DNA from 3 places in the Brevibacterium sp. LS14 genome. Region 3 is predicted to be linked to each of the others. Evidence: predicted binding sites of a transcription regulator. Region 3 holds the regulator's gene; each other region holds the start of a gene.

Region 1 (7,739 bases), on a different contig from region 3:
GGCGAACGTCGACCCGGCCGTCGCCGCCCGGGTGCCGACACCGCCTGTCACCGGGCGGACGTGGATGCTCGGGGGAGCGGCGCTCCACCCGAACGAGGCCCCGCGGCTGGCAGAGCGCGGCCTCCTCGACGATGCGCTCACCGAGATCGAGGCGCTTGTGACGAGTGAGGACCGGATGCGCGTGGTCGGGGAGACCGGCCTCGACTACTTCCGCACCGGTGAGGACGGCATCGGGCAGCAGCAGCGGTCGTTCCGGGCGCATATCGAGATCGCCAAGCGGACCGGCCGGGCCCTGCAGATCCACGATCGTGAGGCCCATGCCGACGTCCTGCGCATCCTCCGCGAGGAGGGGGCGCCCGAGGTGACGATCTTCCACTGCTTCTCCGGCGACGAGGCGATGGCCCGCGAATGCGCCGAGCACGGCTACTTCATGTCCTTTGCCGGCAACATCACGTTCAAGAACGCCGATGAGCTGCGCCGGGCCGCCGCGAGCGCCCCGCTCGAGCTCCTCCTCACGGAGACCGACGCCCCCTTCCTCACCCCTCATCCCTACCGCGGCAAGCCCGGCGGCCCCTACCTCACCCCGATCACGGCCAGGATGCTCGCCGAGGTGCGGGGGATGGACGCCGGTGACCTCGCCGAGGCGGTGTGGGCGAACGCGGAGACCGCGCTCGGCAGCTGGGACTGAGCCCCCGCCTCGGCGAGGGTGAGGGCCAAGATCACGGTCGTTATGGACGTCACATCACGGTCGTCGGTCGTGCCGTGGATGACGTCTGACCTGGACGGATGCCGACTGCTGTGAACCCCGGAAATCCGGGAGTCTGAGAGATTCCTGTTACGGTTTCGTAATCTTTTGCAAGCGATGTAACGAATCGGTTACAGTGGATGAGTCGCAAACAGCTGATCAACTCTGCTCGGGGATATTTCTGTGATTGATTTTCTCAAGAACCGCAAGGTGCAGATCGCCGCACAGGCGGTCGTCATCACCGGACTCGTCGGTGGCACCGGTGCCGTGCTCACCATGAACAAGCCCGTCACCCTCGAGGTGAACGGCAAGGCCGAAGAGATCCGCACCTTCGGGGGAACCGTCGGTGAGATCCTCGACAGCCAGAACATCGAGCTCGAGAAGCGCGATGAGGTCAAGCCGGGTGTGAACACGAAGATCGACCACGATATGACGGTCACGGTCAACACCGCCAAGGACGTCGCGCTCACCGTCGACGGCAAGAAGACCGACGAGTGGACGAACGCGAACACCGTCGGGCAGGCTCTCGCCGACCTCGGCGTCGAAGCCAAGGATGCCGAGCTCAGCGCCGAAGCCACCGACAAGCTCAAGGTCGACGGCGAGACGAGCATCGACGTCACCACCGCGAAGGCGCTCACCGTCGTCGCCGACGGTAAGGACCACAAGGTCACCGCGCCCGTCGACACCGCCGGCGCCGCCCTCAAGGAAGCCGACATCAAGCTCGACAAGGACGACTACCTCTCCGTGCCGATGAGCGCATCCGTCACCGACGGTCAGGTCCTCACCGTCAACCGGGTGGAGAACAAGACCGTCAAGGAGAAGCAGGACATCGAGCCCAAGGTCGAGAAGAAGAAGTCGGACTCCCTCTTCGTCGGTGAGACGAAGGTCGAGGAGAAGGGCAAGGCCGGGCAGAAGGAAGTCGAGTACCAGGTCAAGATCGTCAACGGCGAAGAGGTCGAGAAGGAGAAGAAGGGCGAGAAGGTCCTCTCCGAACCGAAGGCCAAGGTCGTCGTCGAGGGCACGAAGAAGAAGGAGAAGCCCTCCTCGAACGACTCGGGCTCGGGCTCCGGCTCGGGATCCGATGACAGCGGAAGCGGCTCCGGCGGAGGCTCCGACGACGGCGGCTCGAGCTCCGGTGGCGGCGGTTCGATGACGACCGAGGAGATCAAGGCGATGCTCGGCGGACCCGGCTCCAAGTGGTACCAGGTCGCCAAGTGCGAGTCGAACTTCAACCCGCGCGCCGTGAACAAGCAGAACAACGCCCACTTCGGCCTCTTCCAGTTCAAGCTCGCCACGTGGCGCAGCGTGGGCGGTTCGGGCAACCCGATCGACGCCAGCCCGCGCGAGCAGTTCGACCGTGCGAAGAAGCTCCAGGCCAAGGCCGGCTGGGGACAGTGGGCCTGCGCCTGAGCGCAGCGCTGCGGCGCTGACCGAGCGCCGGCACCAGCCGACCGTCCGCGGTCACGGCTGAGATGAGCTGAGCGATGAGGGACTCCGGATCCGTCCGGGGTCCCTCTCGCGCATTCACGGGCGGGTGCGTCCCGCCGAGGTGGCGGTGCTCGGGCCGTGGCCCTGCGGTGGCGTGCCCTGGCCGCCGAGGCGGGGGTGCGGGCCGCCGAGGTGGCGGTCCGCGCACCCCGAGGCTGAGCTTTCCCCGAGAGCCCCGCGAAATCTTGGCACTCGAGTTGACCGAGTGCTAAAGGAGTCATAGAGTCGCATTAGCACTGACACTCAGTGAGTGCCAGTTTCATCGGACGGTCGAACTCCTCGGCACCCGCGACGACGAGAGGTTCCTCAGGCGCACGCCGCCGTCTGACTTCACCAGTATCGAACCCAGCGAAGGGAGAGAGCCCGATATGTCGGTCTCCATCAAGCCACTCGAAGATCGGATCGTCATCCGTCAGGTCGAAGCCGAGCAGACCACTGCCAGCGGTCTGGTCATCCCCGACACTGCCAAGGAGAAGCCGCAGGAAGGCGAAGTCGTCGCAGTGGGCCCCGGCCGCGTTGCTGACAACGGCAACCGCGTTCCCGTCGACGTCGCTGTCGGCGACAAGGTCATCTACTCGAAGTACGGCGGCACCGAGGTCAAGTACGCCGGCGAGGAGTACCTCGTCCTCTCGGCCCGCGACGTGCTCGCCGTCATCGGCTGAATCCCCTGAACGACTCTCAAGACAGGAGGACGAATGCCTAAGAATCTGGAATTCAACGACGAGGCCCGTCGTTCACTCGAAAAGGGTGTCAACACTCTCGCTGACACCGTCAAGGTGACGCTCGGACCCCGCGGCCGCAACGTCGTTCTCGACAAGAAGTGGGGCGCACCCACGATCACCAACGATGGCGTGACCATCGCGCGTGAGGTCGAGCTCGACGATCCCTACGAGAACCTCGGCGCACAGCTGGCCAAGGAAGTCGCCACCAAGACCAACGACATCGCCGGTGACGGAACCACCACTGCGACCGTCCTCGCCCAGGCCTTCGTCAACGAGGGTCTGCGCAACGTCGCCGCGGGCGCCGCTCCCGGTGCCCTCAAGCGCGGCATCGAGACCGCCGTCGAGGCCGTCTCCGACGAGCTCGGCTCCATCTCCCGCGATGTCGCCGGCTCCGAGGAGATCGCCCACGTGGCCGGTCTGTCCGCCCAGTCCGAGGAGATCGGCGCACTCATCGCCGATGCCTTCGAGAAGGTCGGCAAGGACGGCGTCATCACCATCGACGAGTCCCAGGCCTCCGATGTGGAGCTGGAGATCACCGAGGGCATGCAGTTCGACAAGGGCTACCTGTCCCCGCACTTCGTCACCGACGCCGACCGTCAGGAAGCCATCCTGGGCGATGCGCTCATCCTCATCAACCAGGGCAAGATCTCCAACATCCAGGAGCTCCTGCCTGTCCTCGAGAAGGTCCAGCAGGCCGGCAAGCCGCTGTTCATCATCGCCGAGGACATCGAGGGCGAGGCACTGTCGACGCTGGTGGTCAACAAGCTGCGCGGCATCCTCAACGTCTGCGCGGTCAAGGCTCCCGGATTCGGTGACCGCCGCAAGGCCATCCTCGAGGACCTCGCCGTCCTCACCGGCGGCCAGGTCGTCACCCCGGACATGGGCATGAAGCTCGACCAGGTCACCCTGGACGAGCTCGGCAATGCCCGCACGATCACCGTCACCAAGGACACCACCACCATCGTCGATGGTGCCGGTGCCGATGACGCTGTGGCCGGGCGTGTGGCCCAGATCCGCTCCGAGATCGAGAACACCGACTCCGACTGGGACCGCGAGAAGCTGCAGGAGCGCTTGGCCAAGCTCTCCGGCGGTGTCGCCGTCATCAAGGTCGGCGCCGCCACCGAGGTGGAGCTCAAGGAGCGCAAGCACCGCGTCGAAGACGCTGTGTCCGCGACCCGTGCTGCCATCGAGGAGGGCGTCGTCGCCGGCGGCGGTTCGGCTCTCATCCACGCCGCCAAGGTCCTCGACGGCAAGGACTTCGGCCTCGACTACGACGGTGCCACGGGCGTGGAGATCGTCAAGCGCGGAATCGTCCAGCCGCTGCGCTGGATCGCCGAGAACGCCGGTCAGGACGGCTACGTCGTCGTGTCCAAGGTCCAGGACCTCGAGTCCGGCCAGGGATACAACGCCGCCACCGACTCCTACGGCGACCTCATCTCCGCAGGCATCATCGACCCGGTCAAGGTCACCCGTTCGGCTCTGCGCAATGCGGCGTCGATCGCGGCCCTGGTGCTCACCACCGAGACCCTGGTCGTGGAGAAGAAGGACGACGAGGACGAGGACTGACCTCCGTCCCCGCTCAGGCTGAGCCCTCAGCCTGATCCCTCATCGGATGGCCCGGAACGCCTGTTCCGGGCCATCGGTGTGTCCGGGATGTCCCTCGCCGAGGCGGCCGACCGACTCCGGCCCGGCCCCCTGACATCGTCGTCCGGCCCCGCCCCATGGACTCGTCCCCTGCCCCAGCTGTGAGTTCGCCGCCTGTCGTTGCCACCGCCTGTGATGAGTGCCATACTCGTGAACTGTTGAAACGTGAACGATCTCATCAGAGGCGAGGGCGAGTGGACTACCGACAGACCGCGATCTTCCGCGCCGGTGCCGCACAGCGACGCGCGCGCATCGAGCACGCCGCCCGCTTCGTCGTCGCCGAACGCGGCTTCGGCGCTGCGAGCATCGGTGCGATCGCCCGCGCCGCCGACTGCACCCCGCGGCACATCCACACCCTCTACGGCAACCGCGTCGCCCTCCTCCTCGCCGTCTTCGCGAGTGCGGCCGGCCGTGAACTCGAGGTCGTCTCCGACGCCGTCGGGTCCTGTTCGAGCCCGGCACAGATCGTCGACGCCGTCGTCGACGTCTTCGTCTCCCGCGCCGTCGCCGGCCGCGGACTCGCCCATGCCCTCCTCCTCGAGGACGTCCCCGATGCCGTGCAGCGCGAACGCCGAGCCCTGCGCCGCGGGTACGTCGCCGTCATCGCCGCCGGACTCCGGCGCACCCTGGGAGGCGACTATCCCGCCGAGATTTTCGCCCGCTCCCTCATCGGCGCGATCTCGGAGAACCTCGTCGATCTCCTCGACCCGGACCGGGCGCGACCGAACCCCGCCGAGGTGCAGTGGCACATCGCAACGATCGCGTCCTACTCACGGGCTGCTCTGACCGCCCTGCCCCGCGACAATGCCCCTCTCACCCGCGTCCCCGCAGGCAGCTGACGTCACCGCTGTTCGAGCACCGATCTCAATCGCTCGAGATCCGCGGCCACGGCCGCGGCATCGCGGTCGACGTCAGCGGCGCTCATGCCCGGGTGCTGGGCGACGGTGAAGACGACCTCGCAGCCGGATCCGCAGACGCGCACCCGCAGGCGATTGCGATTGACCGTGCCGTCGGGGAAGACGACATCGTGGTCGAGGACACCGGAGCCGACGTCGCCGACGAAGCGGACCTCGACCGGGCCCATGGGGGAGTCGGCGATCCACCGGCCGTCATCGTTGCGGATGCCGGTGCTCAGTCCGGCCGCCCACCGGGGAAGGTTCGCAGGTTCCCCGGCGAAGGCGGCCACCTCGGCGAGGGGCCGGGAGATCGTGCAGGCGACGTCGCGCGGGTGAGCTTCCATGAGCCCAGTAGACCACACGGTCCTCGTAGAATGAAGGGCATGCCGCGCAGTCCGTTACCGCCGAGAGAGGGGATCTCGGCGACCGTGCTCCGCGCTCCCGGCGGATCGGCCACGCATGCGAAGGCCCACCTCCCGGTGCCGGCGACGATCGGCCGCTGGCTGAGCGAGGAGTTCCCCTCCGCCGCGGAGTCCGACCGGCGCGCCCTCGTCGCCCAGACCCCCGCCGAGGCGGCAGAGATCGTCGATGCTGACGTGGCAGGCAAGGGGAGGCTCGGCGAGCCACTTTCCGCCCCCGAGGCACTCGGCCCGTTGCTGCCCGGGCAGATGTGCGACAGCCTCGGCACCCCAGTGCACTGGGATGATCCCGTCATCCCCGGCGGCTTCTACTTCTTCCACCGGCCGGTTCCCGCCGAGGAGCGCATCCCCTTCGAGGTGAGCATCGTCTGGGAGGATGACGATCTCCTCGTCGTCGACAAACCCCACTTCCTCGCAAGCACCCCGAACGGCCGGTTCGTCCGCGAAAGCGTCGTCACCCGACTGCGCGTCGACCGCGGCGAACCCGACCTCGTCGCCATCCACCGCCTCGACCGGATCACCGCCGGCCTCCTCATCCTCTCGCGGCGGCCGGAGACCCGCGGTCGCTACCAGCGCCTCTTCCAGGACCGGCAGGTGACCAAGACCTACCGGGCGCTCGCCTCGAGCCCACCGTACGACCTCGACTTCCCGCTCACCCGGCGCTCGCGCCTGCACAAGCCGCCCGGCGGTCGCCAGGTCCTCGAAGTCCCGGGGGAGGCCAATGCGATCAGTCGGATCGACCACCTCGGCGAGGTGGCGGGGCGTGTGGGAGTGAGCGAATACCGGCTCGAGCCGCTCACGGGCAAGACCCACCAGCTGCGGGTGCATATGAACGCGCTCGGGCTGCCGCTCCTCGGCGATCCCGTCTATCCGCGCGATCTCAGCCCCGATCCCTACGACTTCAGCACTGCCCTCCAACTGCTCGCTGCGACGATCGACTTCACGGACCCGCTCGATGGGCGACTACGGCGCTTCGCGACGGGGCTCGCCCTCGACGGCAGCGCTGACGACGACGGCGGTCGGGGAACCTCGCCGATGCCGGGGCCGGGGCCGACGCTCACCTCGTCGCCGGGGACGGCCGACGACCCGGGCAGTGCAGGCGCAGAGACACCGGGTGTGCCGCAGACGTAGTGGGGGCGTTCCGCGCGCGACGGGTGGACACGGTAGCCTGGAGGGTATGAGCCCGAACGCACCCGGATGCACGTCAGAGGCGATCGTCGCCTTGGTCCGGACCCGAATCACCACCGGCGAGTACCCTGCGGGGTCCCCGGTCCGCGACGGTGCCCTGGCCAAGGAATTCAACGTCTCCCGCAACACCGCGCGCGAATCGCTCAGCCTGCTGCGCCACGCCGGCCTGCTCACTCAGGAGCCCAACCGCGGGTTCTTCGTCCGCACCTTCGGCATCGACGAGCTCAAGGATCTCTACCGCGCCCGCCGGGTCTTCGAGATCCGCGCCGTCCAGGAGTCCCAGGACGCCACCGACGAGGCGATGGCGGCCGTCGAGGCCTCGGTCGTCCGCGCCGAGAACGCCCCGGAGAACGAAGGCTGGGCCGATGCGCAGGAGCACTCCGCGTCGTTCCACCGCGCGATCGTCGGACTCCTCGGCTCGCCCCTGCTCGATGAGTTCTACCTCAATCTCATGGCCCGCCTGTCGACGACGTTCTCCCGCTCGCCCGAACCGGGGAAGTACCACTCGCACTGGGCGAACCCGCACCGGGACATCCTCGAGAAGATTAAGTCCGGGGACCGCCAAGGCGCAGAAGGACTCCTGCGCATCCACCTCGACGACTCAGAGGCCTCGACCCTCGACCTCGCGCGTTCGGTC
Region 2 (7,739 bases), on a different contig from region 3:
CGCCTACGACGGCCACGGTGAGCTCAATGTCGGCGAACCCGGCTTCTACCATGCTCCGGTGATCTTCTCGAAGGCCCAGAACGACTGGCAGACGAGCCAGGAGGAGATCTTCGGTCCCGTCCTCTCGGTCATCCCCTGGAAGACCGTCGACGAGGTCATCGGCATGGCGAACACGAACGAGTACGGACTCGCCGCCTACGTGTTCACGAAGGATCTCGACTCGGCGCTGACGATGGCCGACCGGATCGAGTCCGGGTGGATCCAGGTCAACCAGGGCGGCGGTCAGCTGGCAGGACAGGCCTACGGCGGCATGAAGAACTCGGGCTTCGGACGTGAGGCCTCACTCGAGGGCATGCTCGAGGGCTTCACCCAGATCAAACAGGTCAACATCCGCATCCGCTGAGGGAGGAGCCGCAGCGCACCCGCTGCGGGTCGACGGTCTCCCGACTGGGGGCAGGGGCATCGGCCTCTGCCCCCGGTCGTGCACAGCCCCGCTATGCGCGGGTCGTGCTCTGCCCCGCTCGGACCGTGCAGGATCCATAGGCCGGGACCGACTGTGACTTCCGCAACGGTGACAGTCACGCCCGGCGGGACCCGGCGGTCGCCTCGGCGAGGGGGAATCCCCGGTGCAGAGCCGAGTCCGCCGCCCCTGCGGGTCTCGGAGGGGCGAGCTGGCGCGGCGGGAATGACAGCCGTGTCATTCTGGCGATAGCATAAGCTTCAGAGTACACACCCGAAGGAGCACACCGTCTATGCCGCAGAACGAGGGCACCCCTGAACTGAGTGAGCTCGAGGTGTCCGTTCTGGAATTCGAGCGGCGCTGGTGGAAGTACGGCGGTGCGAAGGACCACGCGATCCGCGAGCGCTTCGACATGTCGGCGACGAGCTACTTCCAGATACTCAACTCCCTGCTCGACAATCCGGCGGCCCTCGCGAGCGATCCGATGCTCGTCAAGCGGCTGCGCCGGATCCGCACGACGCGACAGAGCGAACGTGCGCAGGCCCGCGTCTCGAGGTAGCCATGACTGACGAATTCGACTCCATCGAGCCAGGCCGCCGCAGTGGAGCCCATCGGCAGGACTCCGCGGCCTCGTCGAACCTCGGGGCGATCACGCTGGTCATCGTCCTCGCGCTCGTCGCGGTCCTCCTCGTCGTCGCGGCGATCAACATCATCACCTCCTCCATGCGCGACCCCGAGACGACCGTCGGCGAACCCGCCCCGGAGACCTCGGCGCCGGCGACGCCGAGCCCCTCGGAGAGCGAAGTCAGCGTCGTCGACTCCTCGCTCACGGTCGACGTGCTCAATGGCTCGGGAGTCTCCGGCGTCGCGAAGAGGTTCTCCGACGCGGTCGAGGAGAAGGGCTGGACCATCGGCAAGGTCGGCAACTACTCGACTGCCCGCAGCGACTCGGTCGTCTACTACAAGGACAAGGGTTCGGCCGCGCAGGCGAAGCTCGTCGCCGACGCCCTCGGCATCGAGGCCACGGAGCAGTCGGACGACTTCACCGCCGACCTCACCGTCGTCGTGTGCTCGGACATCGCCCAGCGCGGACCGTCGTCGAGCGGCACGGATTCGGGTTCGGGAAGTGCTGAATCCGAAGGGACCGGCTCGGGCGCCGGCAGTGCTGGATCCGAAGGCGGACAGTCTGAGGGCACCGGCCTCGGTGAGGGCTGAGAGTTCACGCGAATTCACAGGATGAATGCCGGCTGAAATCAAATGTAACGAATTGATAACAGTGTTGAGCGAACCTCTGGCCCGCCCGGCCCTGGGGTAGAGTTTTACCAGCTAGGCAAGCACTGCACCTTGTGTTCTGATCGTGCTTCACCGAGATCAATCTCCAGAGGTCAATGAGAGAAATCGCGGGGTCTGTTGAGGTTTACTAGCGTTCGGATTCCGGCACTGCGTTGTGTCGGAAGCGGATTTCAAATGACACTGCATTCTATGGAGAAGTAATGGCACAAGGCACCGTCAAGTGGTTCAACGCCGAAAAGGGCTACGGATTCATCACCCTCGAAGGCGACGGCCAGGACGTGTTCGTCCACTGGAGCGCGATCCAGATGGACGGCTACCGCTCCCTCGAAGAGGGCCAGCAGGTTGAGTTCGAGGTCGGAGAAGGTCAGAAGGGTCCCCAGGCGGAATCCGTCACCCTCCTCTGAGTCTGATGTCGCCGGCGTGAAGCCGTGCGCGACCGTGCCCCGCGATCTCCGCAGATCGCGGGGCCGCGGTTTTCGCTGCCGGCGTCATCGGTCCGCTGCGATGGCCGTCTGACGGTCGGCTCTGCGGACATCGAGCCACGAGGCGCCGAGTCGATGACGACTCGGCGCCTCTGCATTTTGCGCGGGGCTCACCCCGCGGTGTCGCGGCGACGCCGGTCGGTTGGGGGCTGTCCTCCGGTCGCGCGCGGTCGGTCGGTGGGGCACTGCTGGCGGACGTTCACCGCGCCCCCTGGTGGTGCGACTCGTCCGTCGCCTGCGGTCGCCGCCCCGGACTCGCGTGTTCGCGTCGACCTGCCGTCGGTCGCTTCTCGTCATCGTTTCTCAGAGACTCCCCGGAATTCCTGGCTCCGCGAGGATTTCGTTTGCACTCTCCCCCTGAGAGTGCTAAATCTAGTGGTGGTGAAAACCACGGGATCGCATCAGTCGTCTCGAGAGCGTGGTCCCCGTGTGGAATGGAACATGCGGACACACTCTCTGCCGTCGCGGGCGCTGACGACTGCTCTGGGATCCCAGTCCACTCCATCAGGGAGGATCTAAGCCACTATGGCAAAGATGATTGCATTCGACGAAGAAGCTCGTCGGGGACTCGAAGCCGGTCTCAACCAGCTTGCGGACGCGGTCAAGGTGACGCTTGGACCGCGCGGCCGCAACGTCGTGCTCGAAAAGCAGTGGGGCGCACCCACGATCACCAACGACGGCGTGTCCATCGCCAAGGAGATCGAGCTCGAGGATCCCTACGAGAAGATCGGTGCCGAACTCGTCAAGGAAGTCGCCAAGAAGACTGACGACGTCGCCGGCGACGGCACCACCACCGCCACCGTGCTCGCTCAGGCGCTCGTCCGCGAGGGTCTGCGCAACGTCGCGGCCGGTGCTGACCCGCTCAGCCTCAAGCGCGGAATCGAGAAGGCTGTCGCCGCAGTGACCGAGGTCCTGCTCGACAACGCCATCGAGATCGAGACGAAGGAGCAGATCGCTGCCACCGCCGGAATCTCCGCCGGTGACTCTGCGATCGGTGAGCTCATCGCCGAGGCGATCGACAAGGTCGGCAAGGAAGGCGTCGTCACCGTCGAGGAGTCCAACACCTTCGGACTCGAGCTCGAACTGACCGAGGGCATGCGCTTCGACAAGGGCTACATCTCCGGTTACTTCGTCACCGACACCGACCGCCAGGAAGCCGTCCTCGAGGATCCCTACATCCTCATCGTCAACTCGAAGATCTCGAACGTCAAGGATCTGCTGCCCGTCCTCGAGAAGGTCCAGCAGACCAACAAGCCGCTCCTGATCATCGCCGAGGACGTCGAGGGCGAAGCACTCGCCGTCCTCGTGCTCAACAAGATCCGCGGCACCTTCAAGTCCGTGGCCGTCAAGGCTCCGGGCTTCGGTGACCGTCGCAAGGCCCAGCTCGCCGACATCGCCATCCTCACCGGTGGCCAGGTCGTGTCCGAGGAAGTCGGGCTCAAGCTCGACAACGTCACCCTCGACCTGCTCGGCACCGCCCGCAAGGTCGTCGTCACGAAGGACGAGACGACGATCATCGAAGGTGCTGGAGACGCCGACGAGATCGCCGGTCGCGTGGCCCAGATCCGCGCCGAGATCGAGAACTCGGACTCCGACTACGACCGTGAGAAGCTGCAGGAGCGCCTGGCCAAGCTGGCCGGCGGTGTTGCCGTCATCAAGGCCGGAGCCGCGACCGAGGTCGAGCTCAAGGAGACGAAGCACCGCATCGAAGACGCCGTGCGCAACGCCAAGGCCGCTGTGGAAGAGGGAATCGTCGCCGGCGGCGGCGTCGCCCTCATCCAGGCCGGCAAGGCCGCCTTCGACGACCTCTCGCTCACCGGCGACGAGGCCACGGGTGCCAACATCGTCAAGGTCGGCATCGAGGCTCCGCTCAAGCAGATCGCCACGAACGCCGGTCTCGAAGCCGGTGTCGTCGCCGACAAGGTCGCGAACCTCGAGCCGGGCTGGGGCCTCAACGCCGCCACCGGTGAGTACGAGGACCTGCTCGCCGCAGGCATCAACGACCCGGTCAAGGTGACCCGTTCGGCTCTGCAGAACGCCGCGTCGATCGCCGGTCTGTTCCTCACCACCGAGTCGGTCGTCGCCGACAAGCCCGAGAAGGCCGCACCGGGTGCTGACGCAGCCGCTGCCGGTATGGACGGAATGGGCGGCATGGGCTTCTGATCAGCCCAGCGCTCGACGAGCCGTGCCGGTGTCCGCAGGGACGCCGGCACGGCTCTTCTCGTTGTCACCGCGACGCTGTCTCCGCGAGGCGGTCTCACGGGCCCTCGCCGAGGCTGTCTCACGAGCTCTCGCCGAGGTGGCCGGACGGTGTGGTGCCGACCGCGGGACAGCTCAGTCCCAGGGGTTCTCGCGGCGGTGGCGGCGCTCCTCGCGCCGCCTGCGCAACTCGTCGTCGCGGGGATCGATCTGGCCCGGCCCGTACGGCGGCATCGGAGGGTGCGGGGGCTGGAGTCCGTGGCCGAAGGCCACGTCGTCGTCCTCGACGTCGCGCTGCGGCGCCTCGAGCTGACGTTTGGCCTCCTCATCGCCGAGGTGGGCCCTGGCCCGTTTCGTCAGCTCCTTCTTCCGCCGGCGGATGATCTCGTCTTTGCCGGTGATCTGGGAGACCGCTCCGAAGAACGTCGGAAGGATGATGAAGATCGGCCAGAAGAAGATGAAGGCGCCTGTCGCGATCGAGGAGACCGCCCAGATGAGGAGCGTGAAACCGACAGGACCGGCGACCATGCCGAGCAGGGCGCGGCGGACGCGGTCGCGGTAGTACTTCTCGGCGGCGGCTTGGATCTGGGTCGGAGTGATGGGGATCCGCTCGTCGTCGAGCTGTGCGAGAGCTCGTTTGCGGGAAGCCTCGTCGAGGTGGTCGGGGTCGATCTCCTCAGCGTCGGCGACGACGAGGTCCGAGACGAGGTCGGGGATCTCGCCGAGAGTCTTGACGCGTCCTGCCGTCTCCATCCGCTCGTCGAACTCGCCGGCGTCGATCTGCCCGAGGGCGTAGGCCTCGGAGAGCACGTCGGTGACGACGGCCCGATCGGCGTCGGAAGCCCTGACCTGGCCGTAGGCGCGCGGGTCTGCGCTGAAGCGGGACCAGAGGGGACGACTTTCCATGCCTCTTACTGTAACCCCGCACGAGCGGCCCGGTTCCTGGGATCTCGCGCCGAATCCGACGCGCTCCCGGACATCCCTGAACGGGGCCTGAACGGCCACTAGACTCTCTCTGGTGGAACCCGTCGTCGTGCTCATCCTCGCCGCAGTCTTCGTCGGAGCACTCTCACAGCGGGTGACGGGGATGGGGTTCGGGCTGGTCAGCGGACCGTTCCTCGTCCTCCTTCTCGACCCGGTCTCCGGCGTCATCCTCGTCAACCTCTGCGGGATCATCGCCAGCGGCACGGTCTTCGCGCGGACGTGGCGCGAGGTCGAGTGGCCGGTGTTCTGGAAGCTGGCCGTGGGCACCGTGGCCGGGACCGTGCCCGGAGCGCTCCTGACGACCGCCCTGCTGACGGCGCCGCTGCAGATCCTCATCGGAGCGCTCATCATCGCCTCGCTCGCCGTCTCCCTCATCATCGGCCGCTTCGGCGCGACGATCCCTGCGAACTTCGGGACGCAGTTCACCTCGGGGTTCGTCTCCGGGACGATGTCGGCGGCCGCCGGTGCCGGCGGCCCTGCGGTGAGCGCCTATGCGGTGCTCACCCGGTGGGAGCAGCGGCCGTTCGCCGCGACCCTGCAGCCGTTCCTCGTCGTCGGCACCGGGTCGGCGATCCTCGCGAAGGCCCTCCTCGACGAGGGTGCCTGGCCGCGGCTCGACCCGACGATCTGGGTGGGGATCGGAATCGTGCTCGTCGCCGGCCTCCTCGGCGGGGATCTGCTGGCGCGGAGGCTGCCGCCGACGACGGCGAGGATCGCGATGATCGTCCTCGCCTTCGGTGGGGGAGCGGCGACTCTGGCCAAGGGGTTGGGGCTGTTCGGGTGAACCTCCTCGGCGGGGAATCGGGACGGGCACGCGCAGGCAACGGGCGGCTGGGACTGAGGGCGCACAGGGGCGCGGCTCAGTCGCTTGCCAGTTTCATCGGGCATACTGGGCAGTGTTCCGTCCATCTGGGAGGCAGAGATCGTGGGAACAGTTTTCCTGTTCATACTCATCGTCCTCGGGGCCATCTTCTTCATCGGCCACCGCAAGGAGAAGAAACGTCAGAAGGAGCTCCACGCCGCGGAGCTCGCGCAGGTGAAGAAGGCTGCGGAAGAGGACGTCACCGAATTCGGCGAAGAGGTCGCCGAACTCGACATCCTCACGTCCGGGGTCGAACTCGACACCGGCGGATCGCAGGACTACAAGCAGGCGCTCGATTCCTACGATGTGGCGAAGGAGACCCTCGAGAAGGTCGAGGAGCCCACTGACATCCGTCATGTCACCGAGGCGCTCGAAGACGGCCGCTACGCCGCGAAGTGCGTGCGTGCCCGCGTCGAGGGCAAGCCGCTTCCCGTGAGGCGCCCGCCATGCTTCTTCAACCCGCAGCACGGACCTTCGGTCGAGGACATCGACTGGGCTCCCGCCGGCGGTCAGCTGCGCCCGGTCCCCGTGTGCGCGGCCGATGCCGAGCGCGTCGCCGTCGGCGCCGAACCCGCGGTCCGCAAGGTCGTCACCGGTGACGGTCACACGCGTCGCGCCTACTGGGAGGCCGGCCCGGCCTACGCCGAGTACAACCGCGGCTACTTCAACTCCTACGCCGGCTCCGGCCTGTTGCCAGGTGTCCTCATGGGCGCCATGCTCTTCGGCGGCATGGGCGGCGGCTGGGACGGCTCGTACGCCGAGGGCTACCAGGACGGCATGGGTGCCGACGGCGAAGACGCCGGCGGCGGCGATGTCGGCGGTGGTGACGGCGGCGGATTCTTCGGCGGAGGCGACGGTGGTGACGGCGGAGGACTCTTCGGCGACTTCGGAGGCTTCGACTTCTGATGGACGTCGTTCCGATCCGTGACGAGTCGATCAGGCTCGGCCAGCTCCTCAAGCTCCACGGCGTCGCCGAACACGGCGCGATGGCCAAGGATCTCATCGCCGCCGGTGACGTCTTCGTCAACGGCGAGGTCGAGACCCGCCGAGGAGCGACCATCCGTCCCGGTGACCGTGTCGAGGCGCTCGGCGAGGTCTTCGAGGTCCGAGCAGAGACGGACTGAGGAATGTCGGTCCCGTCCGCACCGAACTGAGCACAGCGAGTCGATCGCCGTGCCTGCTGAGTCCTCGTCGGACCGGTCGGGTGCGGCGATCGACTGCGTCTACCCGTTCCAGGGTCGGTGGCTGGTCCAGAACAGCCCTGCCGACCGTGTGCCCAGCCACGGCACCACGCTCTTCGGCAGCGCACATGCGATCGACTTCGTCCCCGTCGATGCGGGCGGGCGATCCGCTCCCTTCACCGTCGCCGCGCTGTTGCGCACGGAGGTTCCTGAGCACTTCCCCGGCTTCGGTCGCAGGCTCTGCTCACCGGCGCACGGGGCGATCATCGTCGTCGAGG
Region 3 (7,739 bases):
ACCATATGGTCAGGGTGCTCACCGACTACGTACGGTGACGCCCACCATGACGCCCGACGATGACGTGCGGAAACGGCCTGCGTTCGTCGGAGGGCTCCTGCTAGACTGACTACACCTATCGTGGATGATGTGGTGTACCTTTCGTGGACCCCCGACGGTGCGGAGCAAGCGAGGTGGACGATGTCGAACCCTCAGCCCGAAGATGACCGACACGGCCGACAGGACTCTGCTGTGCCTGGAGCGAATGCGGACCGGGGTTCTGATTCCCGCCCGCCCGGCGTTGATCCGCGTGGAGGCCAGCCGCCTGTTCCGGAGTCGCCAGCACCGCCTCCGTCTTACCTCCCGCCGCAGGCATCCGGGCCGCCTCCGCGCTCGAGACCCCGGCGGCACTCGTCCCGGCGGCCGTCGGGGACGGCAGACCTCAGGCGTCTGGGCAGAGATGCCGTGGGCGCAGCGGCGACGGCTGCTGAGTCCGTGCAACGGTCCGACCTCTGGAAGCGGGGACGCGCGGCGGCGGGAAGCGCTTCACGGGCGGCGGCAGCGAAAGGACGCGCCGCGGCACACACGACTGCGGCGGCCTCGACGACCGCATGGCGTCACGGCAGGGACATGTATGCGGTCTCGAGTCGACTTCCCGGCGAGGGGCACGGCCGCCCGAGTCGGCCGTGGGAGATCCGCACCGCTGCTGTCCTCGGGCTCATCGCGCCGTTGTTCATCGTCCTCGCGATCATCTCGATGGCAGTCACCGGTGGACGCACACTGAGGTCGTTCGGCTGGATGCTGCGCGGCATCGGGGACACGACCGGCGTCGAACCGGTCAACGCCGCTGCCGACATCTCAACGGGCCTGGCGGACGCCCTCGTCGCCTTCGGCATCATTGTGGGGCTCGTGGTCATCGCGGCGTTCTGCATCTATGCGTGGAGAGTGCTCGTGGGGCGCGGTCACGCCAAATGGGTGGCGCTCATCGCTCTCGTCGCCTCACTCTTCGTCCTCACTCCGTTCAGTCCGGTTCTCACCGCAGGGTTTCAGATCTTCGCGACGGCCAGTCTTGTCTTCGCCTTCCTCCCGCGTTCGTCGGCGTGGTTCGTCCACCGCCGGAACAGGCGATTCTCACGGTGAGCCGAAACAGGACCGCCGCCTGCGCAGATGCGCAGACGGCGGGTCCGAGAGTCGGCGGCTCAATGGCCGCAGCTGATCACTTGATGAAGTTGATCGTCAGCGGGAACTTGTAGCCCTCGCCCTTGTTCGCAGCCACGGCGGCGATGATGTAAATGACCGCGTAGACGAGCGGGATGAGGAACGCGAAGTAGACGATGAGGAATCCGAAGCCCATCGTCACGAACGCGAGGATGGTGCCGATGATGCCGAGGACGATCGAGGCGGCGAACGTGGCGATCATGTTCGTGATCCACGCGTTCGTGCCCTGGCGGGCGTAGTCGCGGACGAAGGGCGACTCGTCCTTCTTCACGAGGAACATGATGAGCGGGAGGAAGCCGACGAAGAGCGACCCGATGTTCGTCCACAGCGCGGTGGTCCGCTCGGAGTCGGTGGCGTTCCAGAAGCGCTCGGAGCCCGGACCGTACGCGGACTCGGGCAGGTTGGCGGAGTCGAACATCGCGGGGTTGGCGTGCATCGCGGGCTGGACGCCGTACTGCTGGCCGCCGTAGTTCTGCTGGCCGCCGTACTGCTGGCCATAGCCCTGCTGCGAGCCGTACTGCTGAGCGCCGTAGTTCTGCTGGGAACCGTGCTGCTGCTGGCCGCCGTAGCTCTGCGGCTGGCTGCCATACTGGTTCTGCTGGGAGCCATAACCCTGCTGACCGTAGCCCTGCTGCGAACCGGAGTTCTGCTGGGAGTCGTACTGCTGCTGCGAACCGGAGTTCTGCTGCGGCTGCTGGCTGTAGGGCTGCTGGGGTCCGGACGCCTGGGTGTAGTTCGGAGGCATCGGACGCGACTGGTTCGGCTCTCCGTTCGGAGGCTGCGGGGAGTTCGACATGAGGGTCCTTTCGAGAAGCTTCTGCACTTCCACCCTAGACCAGCGGCCCCAGCCGAAGGGTGGGAGCGGCGTTCCAAGTTCGTCACAACTGCCTCGGAGCCGGGCCCTTGCGACTGCCTCGGAGTCGAAACCGCAGCGACCTCAGTCCCCGCAGCGACCTCAGTCCACGCAGCCCCGCAGCGAACTCAGACCCCTCAGTCCACGGTGACGAAGTCGATGAGCTCCTCGACCCGGCCCGAGAGCGTCGGCTCGACATCGGCGATCGTGCTCACGGACCTGAGGATCCGCACCCATCCGGCGGCGACGTCCTTGTGATCGGCGTGCGGCCAGCCGATGCGGCGCAGTATCCCCGTCTTCCAGTCCTCTCCGCGCGGGACGGTCGGCCATGCGGCGATGCCGACGACGTGCGGCTTGACCGCCTGCCAGATGTCGACGTACGGGTGGCCGATGATGTGGACGACGTCGCGGTAGCGCGGATCGGAGCGGACCGCCTCGGCGATCTTCGACTCCTTCGTCCCGGAGACGAGATGGTCGGCGAGGATCCCGACCCGATGCTGCCGGTCCGGGCCGAACTCGGCGAGCTTGTCGGCGACGTCGTCGAGTCCGCCGAGGGGTTCGACGACGACGCCTTCGATCCGCAGGTCGTCGCCCCAGATCTTCTCGACGAGCTCGGCGTCGTGCTTGCCCTCGACCCAGATCCGCGACCCCCTGGCCACCCGCGCCTTCGCGCCGACCACGGCACGTGAGCCCGAGGCTGTACGACCGGGGGCAGCCGGCTTGCGCTTGGGCAGGCGAAGGTCGACAGGCTCGCCCTCGAGGAGGAAGCCGGGGCCGAGCGGAAATGACCGGACAGCGCCGCGGCGGTCCTCGAGTTTGACGACGACGCCGCCCGTCGTCTTCTCGGCACCGACGACGGCGCCGACGAAACCGCTCATCGCGTCTTCGAGCACCATGCCGAGGCCGACCTCGACGGGGCGGGACTTCTTGGGCCGGTGCGAGGACGGCGACGAACCGGAGAGCACGTCCGAACCATAGCGATCAAAGGCATTCACAGCCCACCAGCGTAGTGAATGCGCAGGGCCGATCCGCGCTGACCCGCGGGTGGGGCGGCGGAAAGTGAATTCACCGGAGAAGAGGCGTAGAATTGGCACTCGGACTATTCGAGTGCCAAATTCCGGGAGGAGTCGGATGAACGACAGCAGGCGCGCGCAGGTGCTCCGTGCGATCGTCGAAGACTTCGTGGCCACGAACGAACCCGTGGGGTCGAAGGCGATCGTGCAGCGGCACACCCTCGGGGTGTCGCCCGCGACGATCCGCAACGACATGGCCCAGCTCGAGGCCGAGGGATACATCGCCCAGCCGCACACCTCGGCGGGGCGCATCCCCACCGACCTCGGCTACCGCATGTTCGTCGACCGCATCGACGAATTCAAACCGCTCAGCGCCGCCGAGCGCCGCGCGATCATCCAGCTCGTCGAAAGCGAATCCGACCTCGACGGGATGCTCGACCGCACGGTCCGCCTCCTCGCCGGGCTCACGCACCAGGTCGCGCTCATCCAGTACCCCATGGTCTCGCAGGCCAGGGTCAAGCACATCGAGGTCGTCGGTCTCGCCGCCGGCCGGATCCTCGTCGTCCTCATCACCGACGCGGGCCAGGTCGAGCAGAAGATCGTCGGCCTCGCCGAGGCGGTCGATGAGGAGGATCTCGCCCGCATCCGTGAGCGGATCAACGCCGAGTTCGCCGGCCGGAAGCTCTCACGCATCGACCTCGGCGAGGCCGCCGGAGCGGCGGAGTCGGATCACGCCCCTGCCGAGGGCATGGCCGAAGTCCCCGGGGGAGAGGCGACGTTCGCCCGCCTCCGCGACGCCGTCATCGACCTTGTCGCCGCGACCCGCGAAGAGCGGATCATCATGGCCGGCACCGCGAACCTCGCCCGCTCGGGCAAGGAGTTCGGCGAGCAGATGGCCCCGATCCTCGAGGCCTTCGAGGAGCAGGTCGTCCTCCTCAAACTGCTCACCTCGATGGCCGAGGACCACGCCGAGATCAGTGTCCGCATCGGCCGTGAGAACACTCACGAGTCCTTCAGCTCGACATCCGTCGTCGCCGCCGAATATGGTCATGTGGCAGGATCCTCGGCCCGCCTCGCCGTGCTCGGTCCGACCCGCATGGACTATCCGACGACGATCTCGGCCGTGCGCGCCGTCGCCAAATACGTGTCCTCCGCCCTCGAACGGGGATAGGCGAGGCCTCACCGGCGGGCGCAGCGCCCGTCGCCCCAGACAGTCCCACCTGACAGACAGTTCCACACACCACGATCACCATCAGGGAGAGAGAAGTTTCAGTGGCCGATCACTACGAAACACTCGGAGTGTCCAAGGACGCTTCGGCGGCTGAGATCAAGAAGTCGTACCTCAAGCTGGCCCGGAAGTACCACCCCGACGTCAACCCCGGCTACGACGAGGAATTCAAGTCGATCTCACTCGCCTACGAGGTCCTCTCCGATCCGCAGAAGCGCCGCAACTACGACATGGGCGGCGGCGAGAACGGTCAGGGTTTCCCGACCGGCGGCTTCGGCGGCTTCGGCGACATCTTCGAGACCTTCTTCGGCGGCGGGGGCGGCTCCGCCGGCGGGCCGATCCCGCGCACCCAGCGCGGCAAGGATGCCCTCGTCGGCGTCAACATCGACCTGCGCACCGCGGCCTTCGGCGGCACCGTCGACCTCGACGTCACCACTGCGGTCGTGTGCGAGACGTGCAGCGGCGCCGGCACCCAGGACGGCACCTCGATCGAGACGTGCTCGCTGTGCCACGGCTCCGGCAGCATCCAGCGGATGACCCGCACCCTGCTCGGTCAGATGGTGACGAACCAGACGTGCAACCAGTGCCACGGCTTCGGCACCGTCATCCCGCACCCCTGCCTCAACTGCCAGGGCGACGGACGCGTGCGCAAGCAGCGGACGATGAAGATCCGCATCCCCGCCGGAGTCTCCGACGGCACGCGCATCCAGCTTTCCGCCCAGGGCGAGGTCGGGCCTGGCGGCGGTCCCGCCGGTGACCTCTTCGTCGAGGTCATGGTCACCCGCCATGAGGTCTTCCGCCGCGACGGCGACAACCTCCGCGCTGCCGTCTCGGTGCCCATGACGGCGGCGGCGCTCGGCGCCCGCATCCCGTTCGAGACCTTCGACGGCACCCAGGACCTCGACATCGAACCCGGCACTCAGTCGGGCACGGTCGTCAGGCTTCCGGGCCTCGGCGCGACCCGCCTGCGGACCGAGACCCGCGGGGACCTCCTCATCACCGTCGAGGTCACCACGCCCGACAGGCTCGACGACGAACAGCGGGAGCTGCTCGCCCGACTCGCGACGGTCCGCGGCGAGGAGACACCGCGCGCGCAGATCACGACCGAGAACCGCGGCATGTTCTCCCGCATGCGTGAGAAGTTCGCCGGTCGGTGAGCCTCCCGGTCTTCCATTCCCCGCAGGCCGCCGAGGCGGTCGCCGGTTCCGCGCTCACGCTCGGTGAGGACGTCGCCGGGCACGCCGTGCGCGTGCGCCGGATCGGCCCCGGCGAGGAGATCGACGTCGTCGACGGGCACGGGGTCCGCGCCCGCGGAACCGTGAGCACCGCCTCGGCGACTGCACTCGTCCTCGACGTCACCGAGGTCACCCGGACTCCCGAGCACGGACCTCGGCTCGTCCTCGTCCAGGCGCTTGCGAAGGGCGACCGCGACCTCCAGGCGATCGAGGCGGCCACCGAGATCGGCGTCGACGAGGTCATCCCATGGGCGGCCGAACGCTCGATCGCCGATTGGCCGGCGAAGAAGGCCGCGAAGATGGCCGCGAAATGGGAGAACCTCCTCACCGCGGCCTCCCTCCAGTCGCGGCGCTCGCGCTTCCCCGTCCTCGGGGAGCTCGCACGCGGCACGGGACTGGCCCACCGCCTCGGCGAGGGGACCGGGGATTCCGCTGCAGCCGACCCGGGTGGGGAGGCGATCTTCGTCCTCCACGAAGCCGCGGCGACCCGCCTGACCGCGCAGCTGCGGGACCTCGATGCGGGCAGCACCGAGCGCATCGTCCTCATCGTCGGACCCGAAGGCGGGATCACCGAGGCCGAGCTCGAGGCCCTGCAGGGGATCGGGGCGCGCACCGTCGTCCTCGGCGACACCGTCCTCCGGTCCTCCTCGGCGGGACCGGCCGGACTCGTCCTCGCGCAGAATTCCCTGGGCCGCTGGTGACGAACCGGACTACGATAGAAGCTGACCTGTCCTCACCTCGGGTGAGCGCGCGACGCTCCGCCTGAGTGACCTACGAACGAAGGACCATTCTGGACACCTCCACCGATTCATCGACCGCAGCGGACTCGGCGTCCTCGGAGACCGTCCGCCTCGTCATCCCGGACTCGATCGACCTCGTCGAGTTCTTCGGCCCCGGAGAGGCGAACCTCCGCACGCTCGAGAGGGTCTTCTCCGGACTCGACCTCCACCTGCGCGGCAACCAGCTCCAGGCCGCCGGCGATCCCGACCAGGTGAGCTCGTTCGTCACCGTCATCGGTGAGCTGAAGAAGCTCCACCAGTCGGGCCATCGCATCGATGAGGAGACGATCGACCGCGTCGCCTCGTTCTCCTCCGAGGGCAAGGCGGCCTCGGCGGTGATGGGCACGAACATCCTCTCGACCCGAGGGAAGTCGATCCGCCCGAAGACGATGGGCCAGCACGACTACGTCAAGGCGATCCGGAACAACACGATCACCTTCGGCATCGGCCCGGCGGGCACGGGCAAGACCTATCTGGCGATGGCCATGGCCGTCAACGCCCTCCAGAACAAGGACGTCTCACGGATCATCCTCACCCGCCCGGCCGTCGAAGCCGGGGAGCGCCTCGGATTCCTTCCGGGCACGCTGGGGGAGAAGATCGACCCGTACGTCCGCCCCCTCTACGACGCCCTCCACGACATGGTCGACCCCGAGTCGATCCCGATGCTCATCGAGACGGGCACGATCGAGGTCGCCCCGCTCGCCTACATGCGCGGGCGCACCCTCAATGACGCCTTCATCGTCCTCGACGAGGCCCAGAACACGACGGGCGAGCAGATGAAGATGTTCCTCACGCGGCTCGGCTTCGGCTCCCGGATGGTCGTCACCGGCGACGTCTCGCAGATCGACCTGCCCGGGAACACGAAGAGCGGACTCAAGGTCGTCCAGAAGATCCTCGCCGACATCGACGACCTCGCCTTCTGCCAGCTCGGCAGCAAGGACGTCGTGCGGCATTCGCTGGTGACGAAGATCGTCGACGCCTACGACCTGTGGGGGAACGCGAAGTGAACACCGAGATCGCCAACGAGACCGAGGACGAGGTCGACCTCGACGAGGTCGTGGCGCTGACCGAATACCTCGGCGAGGCGCTGCACATGCACCCCGGGGCGGAACTGTCGGTGACGATGGTCGACGAGGCGGCGATGTCCGAACTCCACGTCACATGGATGGACCTCGAGGGGCCCACCGACGTCATGTCGTTCCCGATGGACCAGCTCAGCCAGGGTCGCGCCGACGCCCCGACCGAGGGCCAGATGGGCGACATCATCATCTGCCCGGCCGTGGCCGCGAAGCAGGCCGCAGCGGCGGGCCATTCGGCGATGGATGAGATCCTCCTCCTCACCGTCCACGGATTCCTCCACCTCCTCGGCTACGACCACGGGGAGCCGGAGGAGCGGGAGGCGATGTTCGCCCTCCAGCGCCACCTGCTGCTGAC

Evidence for each region. The regulator HrcA, encoded in region 3, represses chaperone genes, less so after heat shock. The targets are predictions, from matches to a motif close to TTNGCACTCGNNNNNNNCGAGTGCNAA.
Region 1: the regulator HrcA is predicted to act here: its motif matches at 2,419-2,445, upstream of groES (co-chaperone GroES).
Region 2: the regulator HrcA is predicted to act here: its motif matches at 2,579-2,605, upstream of groL (chaperonin GroEL).

The regions. Positions count from the first base shown of each region.
Region 1 is NZ_SJXG01000049.1:136,899-144,637, reverse strand. Features, by position in the region: gene EZE58_RS10090 (TatD family hydrolase) at 1-688, shown strand, start outside; gene EZE58_RS10085 (resuscitation-promoting factor) at 929-2,155, shown strand; gene groES (co-chaperone GroES) at 2,602-2,895, shown strand; gene groL (chaperonin GroEL) at 2,929-4,521, shown strand; gene EZE58_RS10070 (TetR/AcrR family transcriptional regulator) at 4,794-5,438, shown strand; gene EZE58_RS10065 (polyketide cyclase / dehydrase and lipid transport) at 5,441-5,839, opposite strand; gene EZE58_RS10060 (pseudouridine synthase) at 5,879-7,045, shown strand; gene EZE58_RS10055 (GntR family transcriptional regulator) at 7,092-7,739, shown strand, end outside.
Region 2 is NZ_SJXG01000032.1:31,673-39,411, forward strand. Features, by position in the region: gene EZE58_RS03940 (aldehyde dehydrogenase family protein) at 1-403, shown strand, start outside; gene EZE58_RS03945 (DUF3263 domain-containing protein) at 753-1,019, shown strand; gene EZE58_RS03950 (LytR C-terminal domain-containing protein) at 1,022-1,675, shown strand; gene EZE58_RS03955 (cold-shock protein) at 1,954-2,157, shown strand; gene groL (chaperonin GroEL) at 2,761-4,398, shown strand; gene EZE58_RS03965 (DUF1707 domain-containing protein) at 4,570-5,340, opposite strand; gene EZE58_RS03970 (sulfite exporter TauE/SafE family protein) at 5,453-6,202, shown strand; gene EZE58_RS03975 (OadG family protein) at 6,344-7,186, shown strand; gene EZE58_RS03980 (RNA-binding S4 domain-containing protein) at 7,186-7,404, shown strand; gene EZE58_RS03985 (M23 family metallopeptidase) at 7,454-7,739, shown strand, end outside.
Region 3 is NZ_SJXG01000060.1:195,529-203,267, forward strand. Features, by position in the region: gene hemW (radical SAM family heme chaperone HemW) at 1-38, shown strand, start outside; gene EZE58_RS15340 (hypothetical protein) at 475-1,119, shown strand; gene EZE58_RS15345 (DUF4870 domain-containing protein) at 1,196-1,993, opposite strand; gene EZE58_RS15350 (DUF3097 domain-containing protein) at 2,188-3,045, opposite strand; gene hrcA (heat-inducible transcriptional repressor HrcA) at 3,182-4,234, shown strand; gene dnaJ (molecular chaperone DnaJ) at 4,336-5,448, shown strand; gene EZE58_RS15365 (16S rRNA (uracil(1498)-N(3))-methyltransferase) at 5,445-6,227, shown strand; gene EZE58_RS15370 (PhoH family protein) at 6,293-7,312, shown strand; gene ybeY (rRNA maturation RNase YbeY) at 7,309-7,739, shown strand, end outside.